Regions from separate parts of the Enterococcus sp. DIV0800 genome, predicted to be linked through region 1. Evidence: predicted binding sites of a transcription regulator. Region 1 holds the regulator's gene; each other region holds the start of a gene.
The links. Region 1 encodes CtsR, which represses protease genes until heat stress. Its sites were predicted from a motif close to TTGGTCAAAAAAGGTCAAANA; they were not measured.

Region 1 (4,271 bases):
AAATGTTGGAAGCATCGATTGCGCCTTCAGCACCACCCGCTCCGATCAAGGTATGCAATTCATCAATGAACAAAATAATTTGTCCATCATGGTAAATTTCATCAATTACCTTTTTCAAACGATCTTCAAATTCACCGCGATATTTCGTTCCGGCCACTAACGCACCCATATCCAGCATCATCAGACGTTTTCCGCGCATATCCTCTGGCACATCACCAGAAATGATCCGCTGCGCTAAGCCTTCGACGATCGCCGTTTTACCAACACCAGGCTCACCTACTAAGACGGGATTATTTTTGGTACGACGACTTAAGATTTGAACGACCCGCCGAACTTCACTGTCTCGGCCAACCACTGGGTCAAGCCGTTTTTCACGAGCTAATTTAGTTAAATCCCGTGCTAAACCATCTAAGGTTGGCGTTCCTTGAGAATTACTTGGTGCTGGTTTAGCCGCCGCTTTACGCCGATTTCCTGCACCTTGATTGCCGTTTCCAGCTTCATTGACGCCCATTTTTTTCAATAATAATTGACGCATCTTAGGTAAGCTCAAACCAAGGTTCACTAAAATGTGCGACGCTAAGATTTCATCATCTCGCAGTAGTCCCAGTAAGATGTGTTCGGTTCCCACTAATTTCGCATTAAAACGCTTTGCTTCATCATCTGCAAAAATCAATATTTGTTTGGCTCTAGGAGAATATGGCAAGTAGCCGCCTTCAGGATAAGACTTGACTGATCCATATCCGGTCATGTGCTCAATTTCTTCACGAACATCATTTTCACTCGAACTCATTTGCCGCAATGTTTTACCAGCGATCCCTTGCTGCTCAATCACTAAAGCTAGCAGTAAATGTTCTGAGCCAACCGAGCGATGTTTAAAATACTTGGCCTCTTGCTGAGCAATGGCCAAAACTGCTTTTGCGCGTTCTGTATACAGCTGATCCATATCCCTCACTCCTTCTTCTCATAACTTAAACGTTCCAAGAATCCATGAAGAATTCTTGCACGCAACCTATTTTCAATTTGACTAATTCCAAGACTATTTTTAGAAACCGCACTTAACATTAAATTACCTTCATTTTCGGTAATGATTGCCTCTTCAAACAATTTTTGAATAATCCCAAAAGCATTCGCCTCAGAAATTTCATTACCAAATGAATCCATTAACTGTTCCAAAAAGTAATGTTGATCGGAAATCTTCACTTTACTGATTCGAATATAGCCGCCACCGCCGCGTTTACTCTCCACCAAATAGCCCCGTTGAAAAGTAAAACGTGTATTGATGACATAATTTATCTGAGAAGGGACACAATTAAATAGTTGCGCCATTTCAGCTCGACGAATTTCGATTATTTCACTATTTTCTAAAATATTTTTCAAGTAAGATTCGATCAAATCAGAGGTATTTCTACTCATAATATCGCCTCCTATTGACTATTCCTGACCATAATTATATCGAATTTAGCGTCTGAAATAAAGGAGAATGACTTTCTTTAATTTTGGGTAAAAAAAAAGAAGGCTTTCACCTTCAATTTAATCGGGAAGACAGGATTCGAACCTGCGACACCTTGGTCCCAAACCAAGTACTCTACCAAGCTGAGCTACTTCCCGGAAAATAAAAAAAACGATGCACCCGAGAGGACTCGAACCTCTAACCCCTTGATTCGTAGTCAAGTACTCTATCCAATTGAGCTACGGGTGCTTATTTTGTTAATGCCGAGGACCGGAATCGAACCGGTACGGTGATCACTCACCGCAGGATTTTAAGTCCTGTGCGTCTGCCAGTTCCGCCACCCCGGCGTGCTTCCCCTGGTCTTCAGGAAAGCGGAAAACGGGGTTCGAACCCGCGACCCCCACCTTGGCAAGGTGGTGCTCTACCACTGAGCTATTTCCGCGTCGATGCCGGCTAAAGGATTTGAACCCTCGACCCTCTGATTACAAATCAGATGCTCTACCAACTGAGCTAAGCCGGCAACTACAAAAAAAATAAAATGCGGGTGAAGGGACTTGAACCCCCACGCCGTAAGGCGCTAGATCCTAAATCTAGTGCGTCTGCCAATTCCGCCACACCCGCATATACTTATGAGCCGTACTGGGCTCGAACCAGTGACCCTCTGATTAAAAGTCAGATGCTCTACCAACTGAGCTAACGGCTCAAAATGGGGGTTAACGGGTTCGAACCGCTGACCCTCTGCTTGTAAGGCAGATGCTCTCCCAGCTGAGCTAAACCCCCATAAATTCGCGTGGCGACGTCCTAATCTCACAAGGGGCAACCCCTCACTACAATCGGCGCTAAGAAGCTTAACTTCTGTGTTCGACATGGGAACAGGTGTATCCTTCCCGCTATCGCCACCACACTATTTGTTTGAGTAAACTTCGTTCACTCAAAACTGGATCAGAAACGTTTTTAAACAACCTTGAATCAATTTTTGGTTAAGTCCTCGATCGATTAGTATCAGTCCGCTCCGTACATCACTGCACTTCCACTCCTGACCTATCTACCTGATCATCTCTCAGGGATCTTACTTTCTTAAAGAAATGGGAAATCTCATCTTGAGGTGGGCTTCACACTTAGATGCTTTCAGCGTTTATCCCTTCCCTACATAGCTACCCAGCGATGCCTCTGGCGAGACAACTGGTACACCAGCGGTAAGTCCATCCCGGTCCTCTCGTACTAAGGACAGATCCTCTCAAATTTCCAACGCCCGCGACGGATAGGGACCGAACTGTCTCACGACGTTCTGAACCCAGCTCGCGTGCCGCTTTAATGGGCGAACAGCCCAACCCTTGGGACCGACTACAGCCCCAGGATGCGACGAGCCGACATCGAGGTGCCAAACCTCCCCGTCGATGTGGACTCTTGGGGGAGATAAGCCTGTTATCCCCAGGGTAGCTTTTATCCGTTGAGCGATGGCCCTTCCATGCGGAACCACCGGATCACTAAGCCCGACTTTCGTCCCTGCTCGACTTGTAGGTCTCGCAGTCAAGCTCCCTTGTGCCTTTACACTCTGCGAATGATTTCCAACCATTCTGAGGGAACCTTTGGGCGCCTCCGTTACTCTTTAGGAGGCGACCGCCCCAGTCAAACTGCCCATCTGACACTGTCTCCCACCACGATTAGTGGTGCGGGTTAGAGTGGTCATAACACAGGGGTAGTATCCCACCAGCGCCTCTGTCGAAACTAGCGTCCCGACTTCTACGGCTCCTACCTATCCTGTACATGTGGTACAAACACTCAATATCAAACTGCAGTAAAGCTCCATGGGGTCTTTCCGTCCTGTCGCGGGTAACCTGCATCTTCACAGGTACTAAAATTTCACCGAGTCTCTCGTTGAGACAGTGCCCAAATCGTTACGCCTTTCGTGCGGGTCGGAACTTACCCGACAAGGAATTTCGCTACCTTAGGACCGTTATAGTTACGGCCGCCGTTTACTGGGGCTTCAATTCGTACCTTCGCTTACGCTAAGCACTCCTCTTAACCTTCCAGCACCGGGCAGGCGTCAGCCCCTATACGTCATCTTTCGATTTTGCAGAGACCTGTGTTTTTGATAAACAGTCGCTTGGGCCTATTCACTGCGGCTGATCGTTAGATCAGCACCCCTTCTCCCGAAGTTACGGGGTCATTTTGCCGAGTTCCTTAACGAGAGTTCTCTCGCTCACCTTAGGATTCTCTCCTCGACTACCTGTGTCGGTTTGCGGTACGGGCCATTGTTTTCTCACTAGAAGCTTTTCTCGGCAGTGTGACATCAGGAACTTCGGTACTATTATTTCCCTCCCCATCACAACTTGTCCTTAGAGAAGCAAGCATTTGACTCGCCTCAAGACTCATTGCTTGGACAGACATTTCCAATCGTCTGATTCCTTAGCCTCCTGCGTCCCTCCATTGCTCAAACAAAAACAACGGGTACAGGAATATCAACCTGTTATCCATCGCCTACGCCTTTCGGCCTCGGCTTAGGTCCCGACTAACCCTGGGCGGACGAGCCTTCCCCAGGAAACCTTAGTCATTCGGTGGACAGGATTCTCACCTGTCTTTCGCTACTCATACCGGCATTCTCACTTCTAAGCGCTCCAGCAGTCCTCACGATCTACCTTCAACGCCCTTAGAACGCTCTCCTACCAACATACCTATTGGTATGTTCCACAGCTTCGGTAAACTATTTAGCCCCGGTACATTTTCGGCGCAGGGTCACTCGACTAGTGAGCTATTACGCACTCTTTAAATGGTGGCTGCTTCTGAGCCAACATCCTAGTTGTCTGTGCAACCCCACATC
Region 2 (4,271 bases), 1.1 Mb from region 1:
AAAAAGTGAATCAGCTTAAAAACTGATCCACTTTAAAACACAATTGTCTTGTTTACATAATTATTTTATGCTTCGATAGGTTGATTTTGAAAAACCAATTGGTCATCAAATAATTCGATAGAAACTTTTGTCTTAGGCAGCACCCGGCCGGCAATAATTTCTTTTGCTAACGGTGTCTCTACTTCCCGTGTAATGAACCGTTTCAGTGGACGTGCGCCGTATTGCGGCTCGTAAGCTTTTTCAGCGATCCAGCTTTTCGCATCTTCTGTGATATCTAATTGAATTTCTTGTTCTTCTAAGCGATGCGATAAGTGTTGAACGATTTTTTCTACGATTCCTTTCACGTCTTCTAAGCTTAACGGCGTGAACAAAATTGTATCATCAATTCGATTCAAAAACTCTGGTTTAAAATGTCCTCGTAACAGACTTAACACTTGATCCTTCGTAGCTTCTGGAATGTTTCCATCAGCCGTTACCCCGTCCAACAGTACTTGAGAACCAATATTGCTAGTCATGATTAGGACCGTGTTTTTAAAATCGACTAAGCGGCCTTTCGAATCGGTCAGACGTCCGTCATCTAAGACTTGTAATAAAATGTTGAAAACGTCTGGATGCGCCTTTTCGATCTCGTCCAATAAAATAATCGTATACGGATTCCGACGAACAGCTTCCGTTAATTGTCCGCCTTCCTCATAACCAACATAACCTGGAGGTGCTCCAACTAGCCGTGACACAGAATGTTTCTCCATATATTCACTCATGTCGATTCTTACCATGTGATCCTCAGAGTCGAAAAGATTTTCCGCCAAAGCTTTGGCCAGTTCCGTCTTACCGACCCCCGTAGGCCCTAAGAATAAGAAAGAGCCTAGTGGGCGATTAGGATCTTGCAGCCCTGCCCGCGAGCGTAGTACCGCATCACTGACCGCATCCACTGCTTCATCTTGACCAATAACCCGTTTGTGCAGCGTGCTGTTCAAGCTTAGTAATTTTTCCCGCTCACCTTCGACCAATTTCGTGACTGGAATACCTGTCAAACGACCGACGACTTGTGCAATCTCATTTTCGGTGACGGACTCTTGCACCATCCGAATATCATTTTGTTGATTTTTTTCTTCCAAGTCGGCCAATTCTTTTTCCAAGTTCGGAATCGTGCCGTGACGAAGCACGGCCGCCCGTTCTAAATCGTAATTATTTTCCGCATCTTCCAACTCATGCTTGGCTTGGTCAATCTCTGCCCGTTTATTGGAAACGACATTGACTTCTTCTTTTTCCGTTTCCCATTGCAGTTTCATCGCATTGGTTTCTTCCCGTAAATCAGCTAGCTCTGCCTGTAAGCTTTCTAGCCGCTTCTTGCTGGCATCGTCGCTTTCCTTTTTCAATGCAGCTTCTTCAATCTCTAACTGCATTAAACGCCGTGTCACTTGATCTAGCTCCGTCGGCATTGAATTCATTTCCACCCGAATGCTAGCGCTAGCTTCATCCACCAAATCAATCGCTTTGTCCGGTAAAAAACGATCGGTAATATAGCGGTCTGATAAGGTCGCTGCTGCTACTAACGCATTGTCATGAATATTAACCCCGTGATGGATTTCAAAACGTTCCTTCAATCCCCGCAAAATACTGATGGTATCTTCGACGGTGGGTTCCTTGACTAAAACTTTTTGGAAACGACGCTCTAAAGCTTTGTCCTTTTCCATATACTGACGATATTCGTCTAAGGTAGTGGCACCGATCAAATGCAATTCCCCGCGAGCCAGCATAGGTTTCAACAAATTCCCCGCATCCATACTGCCTTCGATTTTCCCTGCACCCACGATGTTATGGATCTCATCAATGAAAAGTAAGATTCGACCATCGGATTTTTTGACTTCTTTTAGAACAGCTTTCAAACGCTCCTCAAATTCACCGCGGTATTTCGCACCGGCGATTAATGAGCCCATATCTAATGAGAAAACCGTTTTGTCTTTCAAATTCTCCGGTACGTCTTTTCGGACGATCCGTTGGGCCAAACCTTCGACAATCGCGGTTTTACCGACACCCGGTTCGCCAATCAGTACAGGATTGTTTTTAGTTTTTCTTGATAAAATCCGAATCACGTCACGAATCTCTTCGTCACGCCCAATAATCGGATCTTGCTTGCCGTTTTTTACTTGTTGAACTAAGTCTACGCCATATTTTTCTAGGGCTTTATACGTTTCTTCTTGATTTTGTGAGGTCACTCGATCCCCTCCTCGCATCTCTTCAATATTTTTCTGTACTTCTTTTTCATTTAATCCTTGTTGATTCAAATATTTCGTCAAGGAATAATTTTTTAGTTTCATTAACGCTAATAGGACGATTTCCGTTGATAAGAAGTCATCTTGAAATTTTTCTCTCAATTTATCTGCTTCATTTAATAAGTTGAACAAATTTTGACTAAGGTTTTGACCATACTGGACATTGCCGCCATTTACTGTAGGATAAGCGTCTAATGCTTGATCCACCTGTTGCTCAAACTGATCCACATCAATGCCTGCATCCGTATAAAAATTACGGCCAAAATGATTAGGCTGTAAAAATATTTTCCATAGGTGGGCAATGTCGATTTCTTGATGATGCCGCGTCACCGCGATTTGTTGCGCTTCAGCGATTGCTTCTTGTAAAGTCGTCGTCATTTTTTCGATATTCATATTCATACCTCCGACAATTATAATCTTTTACAATAATAGTATATTCTTTTGGTCAGTAAAGGTCAAATAATTAGGCAACCAAAAGACAAAATTAATTATTATGAAGAAAAAAGAATTAATGCTACAATTCTTTCAAAATAGAAAGAGAGTGATTCAATGATTTCTCGTGTGATTGGATTCGAAAAAGGTTTCCCGCTTTCTGAAGGAAACCATTTTGAAACGTATGAAGTAATGCTTCCAAAATTAAATAAATTTGATATCGTTGTGAAAAATTTAGCAGTTTCGATTAATCCTGTTGATACGAAGCTGAGACAAAGCGGCAAAGGAACGCAGCAGCCCCACGTTTTAGGCTACGATAGCGTTGGTATCATCACTCAACTTGGTGATAAAGTAGCACATTTACAAGTCGGCGATCGTGTTCTTTTCGCTGGTACTACAAAGCGTTTTGGCAGCTATAGCGAAAACCAAGTGATTGATTCTCGTTTAGTCGCAAGTTTGCCAAATGAACTCGCTACCGATGAAGCTGCCGCGATGCCTTTGACTTTTATCACTGCCTACGAAATGCTATTTGAAAAAATGGGATTGATTCCTGAAGAAAGTCAAAATCAAGGAACCATTTTGATTATTAATGGTGCTGGCGGAGTTGGCTCGGTGGCGACTCAATTAGCCAAGTGGGCAGGCTTGAAAGTTATTACGACTGCCTCGCGTAAAGAGACTAAAGACTGGTCTGAAAAGATGGGCGCCGATCATGTGATCGATCATCATAAAGATCTAACGAAACAATTAAAAAAAATCGGATTTACTCAACTGCCTTACATACTAATTCTTCATTCGACCGATCGCTATTTCACTGAAATGAGTGAACTACTAGAACCTTTCGGTCACCTTGGCTCGATCGTCGCAGCCAATAAAGATTTGGATTTGACTATTTTGAAAAATAAATCCGGCAGTTTTGACTGGGAGTATATGTTCGCTAAGACGGACTATGATTATAAAGTCGCTTCTCAAGGTGCTATCTTAGAATTATTGGTTCGTTTACTACAAGAGAAAAAAATTCACAGCACACTGACGAAGATCATTCCCGGATTTTCACCGGAGGTCTTCTACCAAGCCCATCAATTAGTGGAAGAAAACAACATGATCGGTAAATTAGTCGTTCACTATTAAAGCGGTCATTCCCTTCAAGAAAATTTTAGTTTATTTGCTAATCAACAGTTTTTATTCAAAAAAAAGGAAGCCGACAATCAACTGTCGGCTTCCTTTTTCGCTGCTTTAATTTCATGATTGATTTGCCGCTGCTTGTTAAATAGGACATAGATCATTCCGATTAGAAACGGCAGTAGATAGGTCGCGTACCGATATAATAGCAAAGAGGACACTGCATCAACTCTGCCAACAACATTTCTAAATAATAATACATAGACGAACTCAAAACCGCCGATACCCCCAGGAGCCGGTAAAACGCCGCCAAGAATAACCGTAAAGCTGATCAACGCGACCGTCAGGAAAAAATCGATTTCAGGATAATCTTGGACTAAAATAAAATATGGCAGTAAATACCAAACGACTAATTTCCCCATATTTGAACAAAAAACTCGCAGC
Region 3 (4,271 bases), 900 kb from region 1:
AATCACAAAATTAACTTATGAATCGGTTGAAAAGCGGTGACCGCTTATTTTTATTAAGACGCCTTGAAATAATGCAAAGGCTGCTTCGTTGAACGAGCCAACTGCTGTCTTTTTTCGTCTAAAATTTCTAATAACTGTTCTGAGAAGGTCTCCATGACCACTCGGCCGCCTTTGTAAGTGTACCCGCCGATTTTAACTGTCTCTTCAGGTGATAGAATAACTTTTCGATGAGAAATATTTTTAAAAAATTCTTCAATCATGTAATTAGGTAAATAAAAATTATTTTGTGCCGTGAATGAGTTCAAATAAATGAAATCATCAATAGTAATATAGCAATCATCAAAGGAGTTAAAAGATACATAATCTTGCATCAAAACGTTACGCTTTGATAAAATCTCATTAATTTTCTTGTTCAATAAATTAATTGTTTCGATTTCTTTGACCTTATGCTCCAGTTCTCTTTCACGATGATGCTGTAAATCAATATACTTTAAAATTGAAAAGACTGCGATACCGGTAATACACGCGCCGATTAATACACCAATAAGTCCAATAAGTGCGATTTCCACATTTTCCCCTCCTAATTCGTTGATAAAAATATTTTTTTCAAAAATAAGACTGCGATTCAACACACTGTTCATTTCGCCAAGTCATTTGGGTATGCATCACAGCAAAAAAAGGAACGATAATTCTTATCTCTGCGTTATTAATAGTACCATATTTTCCTGTTTCTAGGATAGTTCGAGCCAAGCAAAAAACACGAATCATTCTATTTGACCAAGACTGACCAAAGTTGTATACTTTTTTTAGGTTTTAGCAATCAAACCCTGTTTGTGCTAAAATAAATATGATCAATATTTTTAAGGAGGACTCACTATGAACTTAGTTCCTACAGTCATTGAACAATCATCTCGTGGTGAACGAGCTTACGACATTTATTCACGTCTATTGAAAGACCGCATCATTATGTTAAGCGGTGAAGTAAACGACGATATGGCCAATACCATCATCGCTCAATTACTCTTCTTGGATGCCCAAGACTCTGAAAAAGATATCTATCTTTACGTTAACTCTCCTGGTGGTAGCGTTACTGCCGGTATGGCGATTTTTGATACAATGAACTTTGTAAAAGCAGATGTACAAACAATCGTTCTTGGAATGGCTGCTTCAATGGGCAGCTTCCTATTAACAGCTGGTACCAAAGGCAAACGCTTTGCTTTGCCGAATGCTGAAATCATGATCCACCAACCTCTTGGCGGCGCCCAAGGACAAGCAACTGAAATTGAAATCGCAGCACGTCATATTTTGAAGACGCGCGAGCGCTTGAACAACATTTTAGCTGAACGTACTGGTCAACCTCTTGAAATCATCGAAAGAGATACCGAACGTGATAACTTCATGACCGCCGAAGAAGCAAAAGCTTACGGCTTGATTGATGAAGTAATGGAAAACAGTAGCTCATTAAGCTAATTTAAAAGCCGAAGAAAATTTTCTTCGGCTTCTTTTTTTGATTCTTTTTCAATTATTTAATTCTTTTTCTTAGCCATTCCCGCCCTTAAATCTGCAAAAGCTAAGACGTCCTGTAGAATTTTTTCATTTGTTACTTCAAAGGATAATGCTTTTCCCAACTTACTAGCTGCAACAGTTTGATAAAGTCTTTTCGTATAGTCGTCACAGAATTGAAGTAAAACTTCCGCATCAGCCAATTCCTGCGAGTTTAATGAAATCAATGCTGTAAAATAACCCGCTTTTGGATATACCGTACACAATGATTTCCCGCCTTTCTTAAACTTGAGATTCCAGCCCTTCCAATACCCGTTTCCCATCGAACAACTACTATAAGCTAGTTTAGGCTCAACCTGATAGGTGGTTTGAAGGCTATTAATCAGCTTTTCCCATAAAGGATTCGCAATAAATGTGCTGACTTCTTGATCCAAAGGCTGTTGGTCCGCGTTAAATCTTTTATTCCATTCCATCTTAACACCAACTTTCTCGACAATTTCTATAGGTATTATTTTACTTGATAAATCATTTTTCCGCTTGTCCCCCAGTGCTTTTTTACTAAAGTCAAAAAAAAGCTGAAGCATTATTTGCTCCAGCTTTTGTTCTATTCTTTTTGCGAATAGCCATTTTGATAATCAATCTTAATGCCATCCTGTACATTGTAAATGAAGAGGTTAAACGAAATCTGGTCGTCTTCAATACTTTGGGCTTCCATCTGTACGCCGCGAGCGACTAATTCATCCTCTTTAAAATAAGGTGTCACACGATAACGGACATGATGATTGGTTTTTCGAATATAATTTCCAATCTCGATTTCGTGATCATTCATCCCGGGATCATTCAGCGAGGCCGTTCCGGTCATTAGATTCTTGAGATTATTGTTCTCACCAGAAAACTGATAAGCGATCAAATGCGCCCGATTATACAACGGCTCGTCACTATAAAACTTCTGACGCCAACCCGTAGGCTTCACATACAGACGCTCTCGCTCTTGGTGCGGCATCAGGTCTTTACCTAACATACCATTAGCAGTACCTACGCGGTTCAAGTGATCCAGATTGGAAAAACGCGTCCACGTTCCATTATCCAACGAAAGATCACTTTTGGAAAACGCCGGTTGATTACGATTCAACTCAATCGTTTGGTGGGTTCCATCATAATCAGGTATTTCTGAAAGCTGACTAACAGCTACTTCTTTAACCGCCTGATTTGTTTCGTTATTAGGCTTTACTTGCGAGTAAACACCATAAATCCCCGCCAATAGCACAACGATTGCTGAAATAATTTTCGGGGTTTGTTTCTTTGCTGCGATGTTGCTTCAACTCCTAGCTCGTAAAAATAGTTGGTCCATTTATCCGTCTTGGTATTTTACCACAATTTTCACTGTGGATAATCTTATTTCGTTTGTTGCCAAATTTCTTTGATTGCTGGCACATTGCCCAGCTCCGTCAAATTACTTGGCATAATGACGGTGTTACCATTATTTTCAACGACATGCTTGAAGGCTTCGATCCCTAGATAAGCGATCATTTCATCGGTCAAATTACTTTCGGCAATCGCTTGGTTGATTTCTTTGATCCGCGCCGTTTCCGCCTCCGTCAACTTTCTAATTTTCTCAGCTTCGGCGGCAGCGTCGATCCGCGTTCTTTCAGCTCGGGCATCGGCATCGATCTTGGTTTGTCTTGCCCGCGCTTCTGCGTCGATTTGCATTTCAGAAGATTTGGCTTCCGATTCTAAAATAACGGATTGTTTCTTCCCTTCAGAAATCGTGATCAGTGATTCTTTGTCTCGACTAGCAGTAATCAGCTTATTCATTGAGTTGACGATTTCATCTGAGACCGAAATCTCCCCGATATTGATCCGATCAATCGATAAACCATAACCGGCTGTAATATCTTTCACACTTTCATACAAGTTGACATTGATTTCCTCTGTTCCATTTAACACTTCATTCAATTCCATCTTACCAATGATGCCTCGTAGATTGGATTGACAATCTTGGATCATCGAAGTAACAGAATTTTCATTGTCATATACAAAAGCACGAGCATCGGTTACGTGGTACTTGATGGCTTCATCGATCTCAACGATCACGTTGTCCCGAGTAATCACACTTTGCGGCTCGATTTGGATCGGCGTTTGTTTTAGCGATACCCGACGACGCACGACGTAAAGAATCGGAATCAGAAAATGCAGCCCTGGATCGATCGTTTTGACATATTTACCAAAACTTTCTACAACCTTGACTTCCCCTTGCTGTACGATCACCACTAATTGACTCAAAATAAACAACGCAACGATAATCACAATCACTAATAAAATAATATTAAATACTACCAACATAATTCACATCACTTTCATCTCGATTATTATTAATAACGACTAACAGTTCCCGACTGGTAAAATCAACCACTTCCAGCATGTCTTCAGGCTCGGGAGGCCCGTTTAACACTTTATAATCATACCAACTGCCAAAAATCCGAACCAGTCCAGTAATTGCTGAACTTTTGCTGCGAAAACATTTTCTCATCGTTTTCTGCATTTGATAATCTGCCACCCACTCAACTCCTTGTCCTAGTCAAAAATACTTAAATAGTCTATACAGTTTAGTATAGCAAACCCTCCACGAGAGATTTGGCTTTTTTCAAATTTCTTATTACTTTACAGTTTTATAGATTTTTTTTAAGATAACAATAGACTGGAGGCCTTTTTATGGAAACAACCAAAAAACAATGGTGGGGACTTTTGGTCGTCCCACTTGAATTAAT

Region 2: clpB (ATP-dependent chaperone ClpB) is a predicted target of CtsR. The motif match lies at 2,718-2,738, and genes of this name have one in related genera.
Region 3: clpP (ATP-dependent Clp endopeptidase proteolytic subunit ClpP) is a predicted target of CtsR. The motif match lies at 771-791, and genes of this name have one in related genera.

What each region holds. Positions count from the first base shown of each region.
Region 1 is NZ_CP187898.1:2,451,193-2,455,463, forward strand. It holds gene IGI54_RS11780 (ATP-dependent Clp protease ATP-binding subunit) at 1-943, opposite strand, end outside; gene IGI54_RS11785 (CtsR family transcriptional regulator) at 949-1,416, opposite strand; tRNA gene IGI54_RS11790 (tRNA-Pro) at 1,535-1,608, opposite strand; tRNA gene IGI54_RS11795 (tRNA-Arg) at 1,626-1,699, opposite strand; tRNA gene IGI54_RS11800 (tRNA-Leu) at 1,712-1,797, opposite strand; tRNA gene IGI54_RS11805 (tRNA-Gly) at 1,821-1,892, opposite strand; tRNA gene IGI54_RS11810 (tRNA-Thr) at 1,898-1,970, opposite strand; tRNA gene IGI54_RS11815 (tRNA-Leu) at 1,990-2,071, opposite strand; tRNA gene IGI54_RS11820 (tRNA-Lys) at 2,081-2,153, opposite strand; tRNA gene IGI54_RS11825 (tRNA-Val) at 2,158-2,230, opposite strand; rRNA gene rrf (5S ribosomal RNA) at 2,239-2,354, opposite strand; rRNA gene IGI54_RS11835 (23S ribosomal RNA) at 2,427-4,271, opposite strand, start outside.
Region 2 is NZ_CP187898.1:1,346,024-1,350,294, forward strand. It holds gene clpB (ATP-dependent chaperone ClpB) at 66-2,669, opposite strand; gene IGI54_RS06535 (zinc-binding alcohol dehydrogenase family protein) at 2,826-3,836, shown strand; gene IGI54_RS06540 (lysylphosphatidylglycerol synthase transmembrane domain-containing protein) at 3,914-4,271, opposite strand, start outside.
Region 3 is NZ_CP187898.1:868,741-873,011, reverse strand. It holds gene IGI54_RS04160 (hypothetical protein) at 54-569, opposite strand; gene clpP (ATP-dependent Clp endopeptidase proteolytic subunit ClpP) at 877-1,470, shown strand; gene IGI54_RS04150 (DUF3788 domain-containing protein) at 1,527-2,087, opposite strand; gene IGI54_RS04145 (DNA/RNA non-specific endonuclease) at 2,108-2,764, opposite strand; gene IGI54_RS04140 (SPFH domain-containing protein) at 2,899-3,843, opposite strand; gene IGI54_RS04135 (hypothetical protein) at 3,830-4,033, opposite strand; gene IGI54_RS04130 (CPBP family intramembrane glutamic endopeptidase) at 4,216-4,271, shown strand, end outside.